4 regions of the Bacillus sp. JJ864 genome follow, and region 1 is predicted to be linked to each of the others. Evidence: predicted binding sites of a transcription regulator. Region 1 holds the regulator's gene; each other region holds the start of a gene.
The links. The regulator Rex, encoded in region 1, represses fermentation and respiration genes when NADH is low (regulators of the CRP and FNR family bind a similar motif). The targets are predictions, from matches to a motif close to TTGTGAAATATTTCACAA.
Positions count from the first base shown of each region.

Region 1 (3,182 bases):
TTTCACGTAAAATTAAGTATTCTGTACCTTCGTATTTCACTTCAGTACCTGCATATTTTGAGAAGATGATACGATCTCCTGTAGCTACATCTAAAGCAACACGCTCACCATTTTCAAGCACACGACCAGTACCAACTGCCACTACTTTACCTTCTTGTGGTTTTTCTTTTGCAGTGTCTGGTAGTACGATACCACTTGCTGTTTTTTCTTCTGCTTGAACAAGTTCAATAATAACGCGATCACCTAATGGCTTTAGCATGAACAACAACCTCCTCAATTTTTTATGTAAATTTTATGTTTATTAGCACTCTATCACTTCGAGTGCTAACACACTTATTATAATAAAGAATCTCATTTTCTTTTGCAAGTGAAAAAAACGTAATTTTTCGGAAAACTATTTCATCCCCTCTCCAGCTTGTTCAAAAGTGATTATGCTTTACTTGATAATTACATACGGGAAGATGTACTGATAGATTCCATCTTTTTTTCATCTTCTCCTATGTTACAATAAGAAAGATGCCATAAGTTGTTTTCTCTATGGATAGAGCATTTTCCTTTTTCTTTACAAAAAATTCAAAAAGGAGTTACAAAATTGAAGAGACAATATTGGTGGGTTATTGTTACATATATTTTGATGCAATTATCAGGTATAATTGGTGGATGGATTCTTTTAAAAAGCGGAGTATACAATAATGGCCATCGGACCTTCGAAGAAAAAGTTCAACTGGCAACGGCACATTGGGGACTGATTAGCTTCTTTATCGCTCTTATCATCATCCTCGTATTACTACGTAATGATACACAATCAGAAAAATGGAATCGCGGAAAAACAAATGTCCCTGCTACAATAGGGTGGATTATTTTAGGAGTTTTTCTTGCTTTATTTGCCCAAGTCATTGCCGGCACAATTGAAACACAAGTTTTTAAAATTAAAGCTGAATCTGAAAATACACAAAACATTATCGGAATTATAAAGGCTGCTCCATTATTTATGATTGTTTCATCCATATTCGCTCCCATTCTTGAGGAAATTGTATTTAGAAAAATTCTATTTGGAACACTATATAAACGATATAACTTCTTTATCGCAGCAATCGTAAGTTCGCTTATATTTGCTCTCATTCATTTTGACCCTACACATTTATTAGTGTATATTTCCATGGGGCTTGTTTTTTCATTTTTATACGTACAAACAAAACGAATCATTGTACCAATTATGGCTCATGTTATGATGAATACAAATGTTATGTTAATTACATTTGTACTTCGTCCCTATCTAGAAAAAGCTGAAAAACTGCAAGGATTCATCGGAGGATTTTAAACATGCGAAATTCACCATTTGTTATGGCAACTTTGTATTTTCTTCTAGGGTGTATTTTTACATACTTAGCAATTACAAGTGTGACAGATACAATTTGGAACTTCTACACAATACTACTTGCTGTAATGGCAACAGTTGATTTTAATTTGGCAATTCGCATTCTTTTTTCTAAACCGAAAAAAGATAGTAAGAAACAATAATAAAAACGCAGGACATTCCTGCGTTTTTATTGTGGATAATTTTTTAAAAAGTACACGAGCGTTTGTAACTCTACCGCTAAATCAATATGATGAATACGAATATGTTCTGATAAGTTTAACCTAGCAGGTGTAAAGTTTAAAACACCTTGTACGCTCGTATGCGATAAGCGATCTGCTACAGCTTGTGCAACAAAAGCAGGCACTGTTAATATTGCCACTTTTATATCATCTGATAGTCTCTCTTCCAATTCATCTAAATGATATACTGGAATCCCGCCGATTTCTTTTCCAACTTTCTCTTCATCAACGTCAAATGCCATCTCAATTTTTGTATTATTATTTTTCGTAAAATTGTAATGTAAGAAAGCTGTACCTAAATTACCTACCCCAATTAATGCTACGCGTGTTACATCGTCTTGATCAAGTGTTTCGCGGAAAAACGACAATAAATAATTTACATTATAGCCATATCCTTTTTTCCCTAATGCTCCAAAGTATGAAAAGTCTCGTCGAATTGTCGCTGAATCCACTTTCACTGCTTCACTTAATTCTGCAGATGATACGCGTTGCTTACCAGATAACGATAGGTTTTGGATAAATCGATAGTATAGAGGCAATCTTTTGGCAGTCGCCTGCGGAATTTTAGGCTGCTCCATGCAACCCCCTCCTCTCTTCCTATCTGTTCAAGTGATTAAAACATGTACGGAAGTTTAGCATTGCAAGTTTTCCTTGTATAATAGAGAGAGAATTTCTCTATTTATGTTCAACTATACACTATTTTTAGTATGATTGAGAAATATAATCATGGCAAAGTTAAGAAATTATTTGAGGTGAAAACATTGATTTTACTACAAGTGAATAACCTTTCCAAATTGTTCGCAGCTGAAGTGATTCTTTCAAACATTAAGTTAGAAGTACAGACGCGTGATCGCATTGCGCTTGTCGGGCGTAATGGCGCTGGAAAGTCTACATTATTAAAGATTATTGCCGGAGAACTATCTCATGACGGCGGCGAAATTATAAAACCGAAAGATGTATCTATCGGTTATTTAGCACAGCATACTGGTCTTGAAACATCGTTAACGATTTGGGATGAAATGCTAACAGTGTTTCTCCACTTAGAGCGCATGGAAAAAGAACTCCGCAGACTAGAACAAGAAATGGGAAAAGAAGAAAATTTCACAAATGAAACTATTTACGAAAAATTGTTAGCAGAGTATGATCGCCTACAATTAGATTATAAAAATAAAGGTGGCTATCAATACGAAGCTGATATTCGCTCTGTTTTAAGCGGACTTGGTTTTCCTCCCGAAACACACGAAACGACAATTTCCACATTAAGCGGTGGACAAAAAACTCGTTTAGCCCTTGGGAAGTTATTATTAACAAAACCAGATTTGCTTATTTTAGATGAGCCAACCAACCATTTAGATATCGATACATTAACGTGGCTCGAGCAATATTTACAAGGTTATCCTGGTGCTATTTTAATCGTTTCACACGATCGGTACTTTCTAGATAAACTTGTAACGCAAGTATATGAAATCTCTAATAAACAAAGTCGAAAGTACACAGGAAACTACAGTAAATACTTAGACCTTAAAGCGACACTATATGAACAAGAGATAAAACGTTACGAGAAGCAGCAAGAAGAGGTAACA
Region 1 is NZ_JBALLY010000126.1:4,659-7,840, reverse strand. It holds gene groES (co-chaperone GroES) at 1-259, opposite strand, end outside; gene V7024_RS18255 (CPBP family intramembrane glutamic endopeptidase) at 593-1,321, shown strand; gene V7024_RS18250 (YdiK family protein) at 1,324-1,521, shown strand; gene V7024_RS18245 (redox-sensing transcriptional repressor Rex) at 1,548-2,177, opposite strand; gene V7024_RS18240 (ABC transporter ATP-binding protein) at 2,361-3,182, shown strand, end outside.

Region 2 (3,182 bases), on a different contig from region 1:
AGAAATGCGTAAATCTTGAAGTGGACGCTGCCATACATCTACAATCTTCTCAGTCATCTTCACCCCTCCTTCTTGCTGTATATATACTTTTATTCTATTATAATATATTTTTAAACTAGGGTGGTTTTGCTCTTGCACTTTATCTTTTTTTGGCTGTCTTTCATTTGTCTTCATCATAAAAAAGAACAACAATCTATGATGTGATATTTCTCACATCGATTTTCTCATTCAAAAATTCTTCACAAATCTGTTCAAAAACTGTTCACAATTAGGCAAAGGAAAAAATCTCTTGCATTTTCACTATATTTATATTCAAAATAAGAAATAGACTATTCGGAAAAGAGGGGTAATTGTTGTGGCAAACAGTACTGCATTATCAAATGATTTAAAAGAATTACTCTCATCTGTTGAATATAAAATGCAAATAAACAAAGCCCATTATATTTTCCAAGAAGGTGTGGAGGCGAAAGAACTATATATTATTCACTCTGGAAAAGTGCAAATTAGTAAAATTAGCGCCGACGGTCAAGAATTGACACTACGTATTTGTTCGGAGAATGATATTATTGGAGAACTTACATTATTTACAGAAAACGCCAAATATTTATTAAACGCAAAAGTGCTTGAACATGCAGAAATCGGCGTCATTAAGCGGGATGCATTGGAAAAAGCATTGCTGGAAAAACCAGCTCTTGCCTTTGAATTTATGAGGTGGGTTAGTGAACATTTACGAAGAATGCAAACGAAGTTTCGTGATTTAGTATTACACGGCAAAAAGGGAGCACTCTACTCCACTCTCATTCGTATGACGAATAGTTATGGCATTTTAAAAGAAGATGGTATTCTTATCGATCTGCCATTAACGAATCAAGAGCTTGCAAACTTCTGTGCAACCTCCCGTGAAAGTGTCAATCGTATGTTAAATGATTTAAAGAAACAAGACATTATTTCTATCCATAAAGGTAAAATCACCATTCATAATTTACACTTTTTAAAATGTGCAATCGCCTGTGAAGATTGCCCTACTTCTATTTGTAGTATTGAGTAGCATTCTATTGAGATGCTACTCTTTTTCTTTACCTCTACTTTACATACAAAACATACTTTGTGATGTGCAAAATGTCACACCTTCTCTTTTTTCCCCTTACATTCTCAAGATTTTTTGACAATCTGTTGAACTGTGATAGATATCACATCTCTATTTTGCATGCCCTCTTATAGTGAAAGTAAGCAAGAGAGACGCAATAAAGTGAAACTTCCATCAGTAGGGGGGTCTTCATCCCCCACTGATGGTTAGTTGAACCAATTGGGATAAAGGAGTGAACAATATGAAAAAGAAACTATCACCACTCATGCAACGTTTAAAATATTTTTCTCCAATAGATCGTTATAACGATAATCATACGCAAGAAACGTATGAAGACCGCGAATGGGAAAATGCCTATCGAAAACGATGGCAACATGATAAAGTAATCCGCTCCACACATGGTGTAAACTGCACCGGTTCTTGCAGCTGGAACATTTACGTAAAGGATGGAATTGTCACTTGGGAAGGACAAGAGCTAAATTATCCGTCTACTGGTCCTAATATGCCAGACTTTGAGCCACGCGGATGTCCGCGCGGAGCAAGTTTTTCTTGGTACATTTATAGTCCGCTTCGCGTGAAATATCCATATGTACGCGGCGTCCTTTGGAATATGTGGCAAGAAGAACTGCAAAAACATGAATCACCGTTAGATGCTTGGAAAAGCATTGTTGAAAATCCAGAAAAAGCACGCGCATATAAAAGTGCTCGCGGAAAAGGCGGCTTCATTCGTGCAAGTTGGGATGAAGTATTACAGCTCGTTGCTGCTTCCTTACTATATACAGTAATCAAGTATGGTCCAGATCGAAATGTTGGTTTCTCGCCAATTCCTGCGATGTCAATGTTAAGTCACGCAGCAGGCAGCCGCTTTATGCAGCTTATGGGCGGGCCGATGCTGAGCTTCTACGATTGGTATGCTGATTTACCGCCAGCTTCGCCGCAAATTTGGGGTGATCAAACAGACGTGCCAGAAAGTAGTGATTGGTACAACGCTGGCTACATTATGACATGGGGCTCTAACGTACCGCTAACACGGACACCAGATGCCCACTTCTTAGCAGAAGTGCGCTATAAAGGAACGAAAGTTGTTTCTGTTAGCCCTGATTTTGCCGAATCAACAAAATTCGCTGATGACTGGATCAGCGTAAAACAAGGAACAGACGGTGCACTTGCAATGGCAATGGGGCACGTTATTTTACAAGAATTCTACGTGGACAAACAAGTAGACTACTTCATAAATTATGCAAAACAATACACAGATTTCCCATTCCTTGTCACGTTAAAACAACAAGAAGGTCAATTTGTTGCAGATCGTTTCTTAAATGCCACTGATATCGGCCGGGAAACAAAGCTTGGCGAATGGAAACCTGTTCTTTGGAACGATAACAGTCTTGATTTCGCTACGCCGCACGGCACAATGGGATCACGCTGGGATAACGAGAAAAAATGGAACTTACGTTTAGAAGATGAACAAACAGGTGAAAAAATTGATCCGCGTCTTTCTTTACTTGGTATGGAGGATGCAATTGGAACCGTACAAATTCCATACTTTTCTGATGACGGAAATGAAGTATTAGAACGTACCATTCCAGTGAAAAAGATTACAACGCCAAATGGAGATCTTTTCGTAACAACTGTCTATGATTTAACATTAGCAAACTACGGCGTCGACCGCGGTCTTGGCGGCTCAGAACCGAAGAGCTTTGATGAAGATGCTCCGTTTACACCAGCATGGCAAGAAAAAATGACAGGTGTAAAACGAGAACTTATTATTCAAATCGCTCGTGAATTTGCGCAAAATGCCGTTGATACAAATGGACGCTCGATGATTATCGTCGGCGCTGGTATTAACCATTGGTTTAACTCTGATACGATTTACCGCGCTGTCTTAAACCTCGTTCTACTTGTTGGCGCACAAGGGGTAAACGGCGGCGGCTGGGCTCATTATGTCGGCCAAGAAAAATTACGCCCAGCAGAAGGTTGGCAAACCATTGCAACTGCAAAGGATTGGCAAGGTCCACCGAAACTACAAAACGGTACATCCTTCTTCTATTTCGTTACAGATCAATGGCGCTATGAAGATACGCCAGTTGGACAT
Region 2 is NZ_JBALLY010000081.1:60,175-63,356, reverse strand. It holds gene moaA (GTP 3',8-cyclase MoaA) at 1-57, opposite strand, end outside; gene V7024_RS13920 (Crp/Fnr family transcriptional regulator) at 356-1,048, shown strand; gene V7024_RS13915 (nitrate reductase subunit alpha) at 1,329-3,182, shown strand, end outside.
Region 2: the regulator Rex is predicted to act here: its motif matches at 1,111-1,128, upstream of V7024_RS13915 (nitrate reductase subunit alpha).

Region 3 (3,182 bases), on a different contig from region 1:
CTTCAGCATACATTGCATACGGATCAGCTTTTAAAATCGTATGCCCTTCTCGCGTTTGAATTGCATACTTATATAATTTCTGCTGAGGAATATTCGGTATAAATAAAGACCAAATCCCTTTCTCTGTCACTCGTATCATTTCATGCATCTCGCTATTCCACTCATTAAAATCTCCTACAATACTCACAGCTTGTGCATGAGGTGCCCATACGGAAAAACGTGTGCCTTCCATTCCATTTTCCACCGTCAAATGAGCACCAAGAATCTCGTAGCTATCATAAAACTTTTCTTCATGGAACAATAACATGTCTTTCACATTACACTTTGTCTCAATCACTATGTTCACCTCGCAAGATGACAGAATTTTAAATATGTTATTACTATTCTTCGGTAAATTGAAATATCCTTGCGAATTTTTAAAAAAACATACGTTTTTTTATAGAAATTCGTGGTAATTTCATGAAATTTAACCGAAAAATATCGAATTTTGACGAATATTCATTGTAAGCGTTTTATTTTAGAATAATTTTTTTAGTGGAAAAGAAAAGGAGTTTACCGCTATTTTGTTATTACTTTCCATTAAAGTAAAACATAAAAAAACCCCTTCCGGCAAAGGGATATACAGGGGAGGGCCGGAAAGGGATTTATACAATTTGGGTTATAGTACTGGTGCCATAGTTTCTTTTAGCACTTTTACAGAATGATCAAATTTCAATTCTTCTTCTGCATTTAATTCAAGCTCTACAACTTCTCGAACACCTTGGCGGTTGATAACTGCTGGAACACCTACGTAAACATCTTTTTGTCCATATTGTCCTTCAAGATATGCAGATACTGTCAATACGCTGTTCTCGTTGTTTAAGATTGCTTTAGTTACACGTAATAGTGACATACCGATACCGTAGTAAGTTGCACCTTTACGTTGAATAATGTGATAAGCAGCATCACGTACATTTTCAAAGATTCCATCTAAATCACTTTGGTTGTACTTTTCATTATTCGCTAAGATTGTTTCTAGCTTTTGTACACCGATAGTAGCATGACTCCATACAGGAAGCTCTGTGTCACCATGTTCACCAATGATATACGCATGCACGTTACGTGGGTCTACATCTAAGTACTCACCTAACATATAACGGAAGCGAGCAGAGTCTAAAGTTGTACCAGAACCGATTACGCGCTCTTTTGGTAATCCAGATTCTTTCCAAGTTACATAAGTTAAAATGTCCACTGGGTTAGTTGCGATTAAGAAGATACCATCAAATCCGCTATCCATAATACCGCGAACGATTTGTTTAAAGATTTTTGTATTCTTCTCAACTAAATCTAAGCGAGTTTCACCTGGCTTTTGTGGTAATCCAGCAGTGATAACAACAAGATCTGCATCTTTACAATCTGCATAGCTACCTTTCCAAACTTTTGTTGGAGCTGGAGCAAATGGTACAGCATGGCTTAAGTCCATTGCTTCACCTTCTGCTTTTGCTTCGTTTACATCAACAAGAACGAACTCTTCAGCCACACCTTGGTTAATCATAGAATATGCATAGCTGCAACCTACAGCTCCTGTTCCTACTAGTACTACGCGATTAATACCTTTTTTCATGGTAAAATCCCCTCTCTATTTTTTAATTTCATTATTAGCATTGTCATTTAAGTAAATAATTAAAATACTGATTTTATATTGTTTAACTTCCTTACACACATATTGTAGCACGTTTCTTTGTGAATGTATTCACATTTTATGACCTATTTGTGAACTTTTTCACAGATAGGATAAAGTTATTGTATCAAATATGGAATCCATCCCAATCACATCTATACACACCATAATTCACATACTTTTCCTCTCAAAATCATAAGCCTAAGCACTTAGAAATGTGTATAATTTGTCCACACCTTTTTTTAATTCACAAATATATTATATATTGAATCAAAAATATACTTTGAAAGGAGTTGATCGATATAAACAAGCATACAAAATGCGTCTGTGAGCAACTTGAAACTTTACAGCCTGGCACAGAAGTAGATATTTTTCTAAATGGAAACTTTATAGATGATGTTACTTTTGTTAATTTTAATCCTCAAAACTTTTGTGCAACTTTTGTTGATACAGAAGGACCTGAAGCAGGCGGCGTACTTCTTATAGATTGCCGTGATATTCAAGCACTTCGAATTGAGGCAAGCTAGTTTGTAAAAGAGAGCTTTGAAAAAAGCTCTTTTTTATCATTTCAACATACTATTTTGATTCAAAATAAACAAAAGCGGAAGAGGGAAAGAAACATGCCAATTCTTATAAACCATACTGCTAACCCTAAAATATTCAATCCAAATTTAGTAAAGGATACAGATATACAATCTTTACAAATAAAAAATAAAGAAAAACATTTTGAAGGGATTTGGCGCCTTTTAAACACTTTTAATTTAGGAAAAAAAGTAACCGAAATTATAGTTAATGGTGTGCCATTAACCGTTTCAGTTTTCACGGGCTTTCACTTTAACACAGGTCTTGCTACATTTATAAATAAAAATGGTCGCATTGTCCTCGTTAATTGCGAGCGCATTGATGCAATTATACTTTAATATTATTATTTGCGGAAAAGATTATTCAACACGACAAGATAAAGTGAAACTTTAATCAGTGGGGTTTTTCTTCATCCCCCACTGCTGGCATGCACCCTCACCAATCGGGCGCATGCCAGCAGTTTATCTCCCACCTAACTTCTTTAGAAAAGCGGAAGCGGCTCACACTGCCCACGAATAGCGGGATAAATAAAAAAGAGATAGCAATATATGCTATCTCTTTTCGTATGACCCGTACGGGATTCGAACCCGTGTTACCGCCGTGAAAGGGCGGTGTCTTAACCACTTGACCAACGGGCCAATTTCTGGCAGAGAAGAAGGGATTCGAACCCTCGCACCGCGTAAGCGATCTACTCCCTTAGCAGGGGAGCCCCTTGAGCCACTTGGGTACTTCTCTATATTATATGGCTCCGCAGGTAGGACTCGAACCTACGACCGATCGGTTAACAGCCGATAGCTCTACCACTGAGCTACTGCGGAATATGGTGGGCCTAAATGGACTCGAACCATCGACCTCACGCTTATCAGGCGTGCGCTCTAACCAGCTGAGCTATAGGCCCTAGAAAAAGCGGGTGAAGAGAATCGAACTCTCGACCAGAGCT
Region 3 is NZ_JBALLY010000008.1:866-4,047, reverse strand. It holds gene glgB (1,4-alpha-glucan branching protein GlgB) at 1-307, opposite strand, end outside; gene V7024_RS01690 (L-lactate dehydrogenase) at 659-1,603, opposite strand; gene V7024_RS01685 (penicillin-binding protein) at 1,963-2,187, shown strand; gene V7024_RS01680 (hypothetical protein) at 2,281-2,580, shown strand; tRNA gene V7024_RS01675 (tRNA-Glu) at 2,809-2,880, opposite strand; tRNA gene V7024_RS01670 (tRNA-Ser) at 2,887-2,977, opposite strand; tRNA gene V7024_RS01665 (tRNA-Asn) at 2,986-3,060, opposite strand; tRNA gene V7024_RS01660 (tRNA-Ile) at 3,064-3,140, opposite strand; tRNA gene V7024_RS01655 (tRNA-Gly) at 3,148-3,182, opposite strand, start outside.
Region 3: the regulator Rex is predicted to act here: its motif matches at 1,751-1,768, upstream of V7024_RS01690 (L-lactate dehydrogenase).

Region 4 (3,182 bases), on a different contig from region 1:
TAAAATAGTGTGAACAATCGTTCCTTTTGTGACGCCATTACATCCGCAAACCGTTTCATCAGCACTCATACTTGCAACGTCAAGTCCGTTCTCTTCACCAGCTTTATGTAGAAGAGAAGCAGGTGTGTATTCTTGTATATCTTCTTCTTTTTTTAACATGCTGAAGAGGCGTGTGCCGTCAGTTGTATCACCATATAAAACAATACCAACAACTTTATTGTCTCGGATGAGTACTTTTTTATAGGAACGTGTACATTCGTCAAAAATGAAGATTGCTTTTGTTATATCATCCTCATAAATTTGACCAGCAGAGAATAAATCGCATCCTGCAACTTTTAGCTGAGTCCCGACGATGCTGCCGGTATATCCATCAGTTTGTGCATTTGTAATGTGTTTTGCTAATACAGCACCTTGCTCATAGAGCGGTGCAACAAGACCATAAGCGATCCCTTTATGCTCTGCGCATTCACCAACCGCATAGATGGATGCATCATTTGTCTGCATATAGTCATTGATGACAATACCGCGGTTCACAAGTAAATCAGCATCTTTTGCTAACTGTGTATTTGGACGTATACCAACAGCCATGACGATTAAGTCACATTTTACAATATCGCCATCTGCAAATTGAATGCCCTCAACGTGGTTTGTACCGAGAATTTTTACTGTTTTCTTTTCCATAAGGAACTTCATGCCTTGTGATTCTAAATCTTCACGCAGTAGTGAAGATGCCTTAGCATCGAGTTGTTGCTCCATTAAGTGTGATGTTAAATGAACAACGTGCACGTCCATTCCTAAGTCAATAAGTCCTCGTGCGGCTTCTAAACCGAGTAATCCACCACCAATGACAACTGCTTTTTTATATTGTTTAGCGGTATCCATCATGAATTGTGTATCTTCAATTGTACGAAAACCTGTTACACCGGGAAGATTTGCACCTTCCACAGGTAAAATAAAAGCACTGGATCCTGTTGCGATAATGAGTTTGTCGTACATAACAAGACGATTCTTTTCTGTAACAATGACTTGTTCTTCCCGATCAATTTGCAACACTTTTTCATTTGTATACAACGTAATGTCATTTTCTTCGTACCAATTGTATTCGTTCATAATGATATCTTGCATGTTTGTCTTTCCTTGTAGAACGTGGGAAAGCATAATGCGATTGTAATTTGGATGCGGTTCATCACCAAAAATGGTAATGTCATATAAAGTATCGTTTTGTTTTAAAATCTCTTCGATGCAGCGTATTCCGGCCATCCCATTCCCGATCATGACTAAACGTGTTTTCATATTCATTTCCCTTCTTTTATGTGAAATGTTTAACAAACTTTTATACTTGTATTATAAAAGTTTTGGAAAATAAGGAGATGTGATATTTATCACATCTGTGGAGGATTCATAAATTGTTCAAAATTGCACATCATTTGCTACTAGCCCGCCGACCTTTTAAAGGGGCGGCTTCAATTAATGAAAATAAGATTTTGACGATGACTTTTTTGAAAAGATAAGTTGTCATCGCTTGTTCTAAAGTGAAACTCGGGCTCGTATATATATAGTACAAACTTAGATTTTTTAGGGGGAAAGCGTATGCCTAGATCGACTTTCAAATGGATTGTTTGTGCTACATTAAGTACAGTTTTATTAGCAGGATGCGGTTTGTTTAGTAAGGAAAAAGCAACAGAGCAAATTGATCCGCCTAAGAAAGTAACGTATACGGATGGTGAGAAGAAAGAAACTGCAAAACAAGGGCAAACGAAAAACTTAGATTTATATCTTGTAGATAAAAATGGTTATGTTGTGCCGCAAACGGTGCAGTTACCTACTCCAAAAGATAACGCGGTGATTAAGCAATCATTACAATATTTAGTGAAAGACGGACCAGTAACAAACTTATTGCCAAATGGATTTCAAGCTGTGCTCCCAGCGGACACAGAAATGACAGTTGATGTGAAAAAAGACGGAACTGCAGTTGTTAATTTTTCAAAAGAACTGAAAAACTATAAAAAAGAAGAGGAACGACGTATTGTAGAAGCAGTTACTTGGACGTTAACGCAGTTTAAAGAAGTAAAGAATGTGAAGTTCAGCATGAATGGGCAAGATTTAGCGAAAATGCCTGTTGCTGGTACGCCGATTGGTAATGGATTAAGCCGAGCAAATGGTATTAACTTTGATGATGAGCAAGTTGCTGATCTTGCAAATACAAAACCAATTACGCTGTATTTCATAGCGCAAAATAATAAACAAAGTTATTATGTACCAGTAACGCGCCGCATTGCCGAAGGGAAAGAAAACGAAGTAGCGACAATTGTAAAAGAACTTGTGAAAGGGCCGTCGCAGAAATCGGCGTTAACATATGATTTTAATCCAGATGTGAGGTTAATCAATGAACCAAAACTTGAAAAGGGAACAGTGACATTGAACTTTAATGAAAATATTTATGCGAATAAAGATAAAAGTGCGATTTCTAACTATGTACTGCAGTCGCTTGTATTATCTTTAACTGAAAAACAAGGCGTGGAAAATGTTTCCATTCAAGTGAATGGAAAGGCAAATCTTGTTACGGAAAAAGGTGATAAATTAATAAAACCGGTCGTTCGGCCACAAAACGTGAATACAGGTGGTTTTTAAACAGAAATAATTTGATATACTGAATGTAGGAAGAGAAGGGGAATACATCTTATTCCCCTTCTTTTATTTAGATACATAACATAAATTTTGAATGGGCTATACTAACAAGTAGTAGTTACAAGGGGGTTATTTTTATGCGAGTAGATGGTAGACAAGCATCGGAGCTGCGCCGTATACATATTCAAACGAATTATTTAAAACATCCAGAAGGTTCGGTACTAATTGAAGTTGGTGATACGAAGGTGATTTGTACGGCCACGATTGAAGATCGAGTTCCTCCGTTTATGAGAGGAGAAGGAAAAGGATGGGTTACAGCAGAGTATTCCATGATCCCTCGTGCAACGGAACAGCGTACGATTCGTGAATCAAGTAAAGGGAAAGTAACGGGGCGTACAATGGAAATTCAACGTTTAATTGGACGAGCATTGCGTGCTGTTGTTGATTTAGAAGCACTTGGTGAAAAAACAATTTGGATTGACTGTGATGTCATTCAAGCTGACGGCGGAACGCGAACAGCTTCTATTACTGGTGCGTATGTAGCGATGGTATTA
Region 4 is NZ_JBALLY010000012.1:12,753-15,934, reverse strand. It holds gene nirB (nitrite reductase large subunit NirB) at 1-1,293, opposite strand, end outside; gene V7024_RS02260 (GerMN domain-containing protein) at 1,591-2,631, shown strand; gene rph (ribonuclease PH) at 2,766-3,182, shown strand, end outside.
Region 4: the regulator Rex is predicted to act here: its motif matches at 1,312-1,329, upstream of nirB (nitrite reductase large subunit NirB).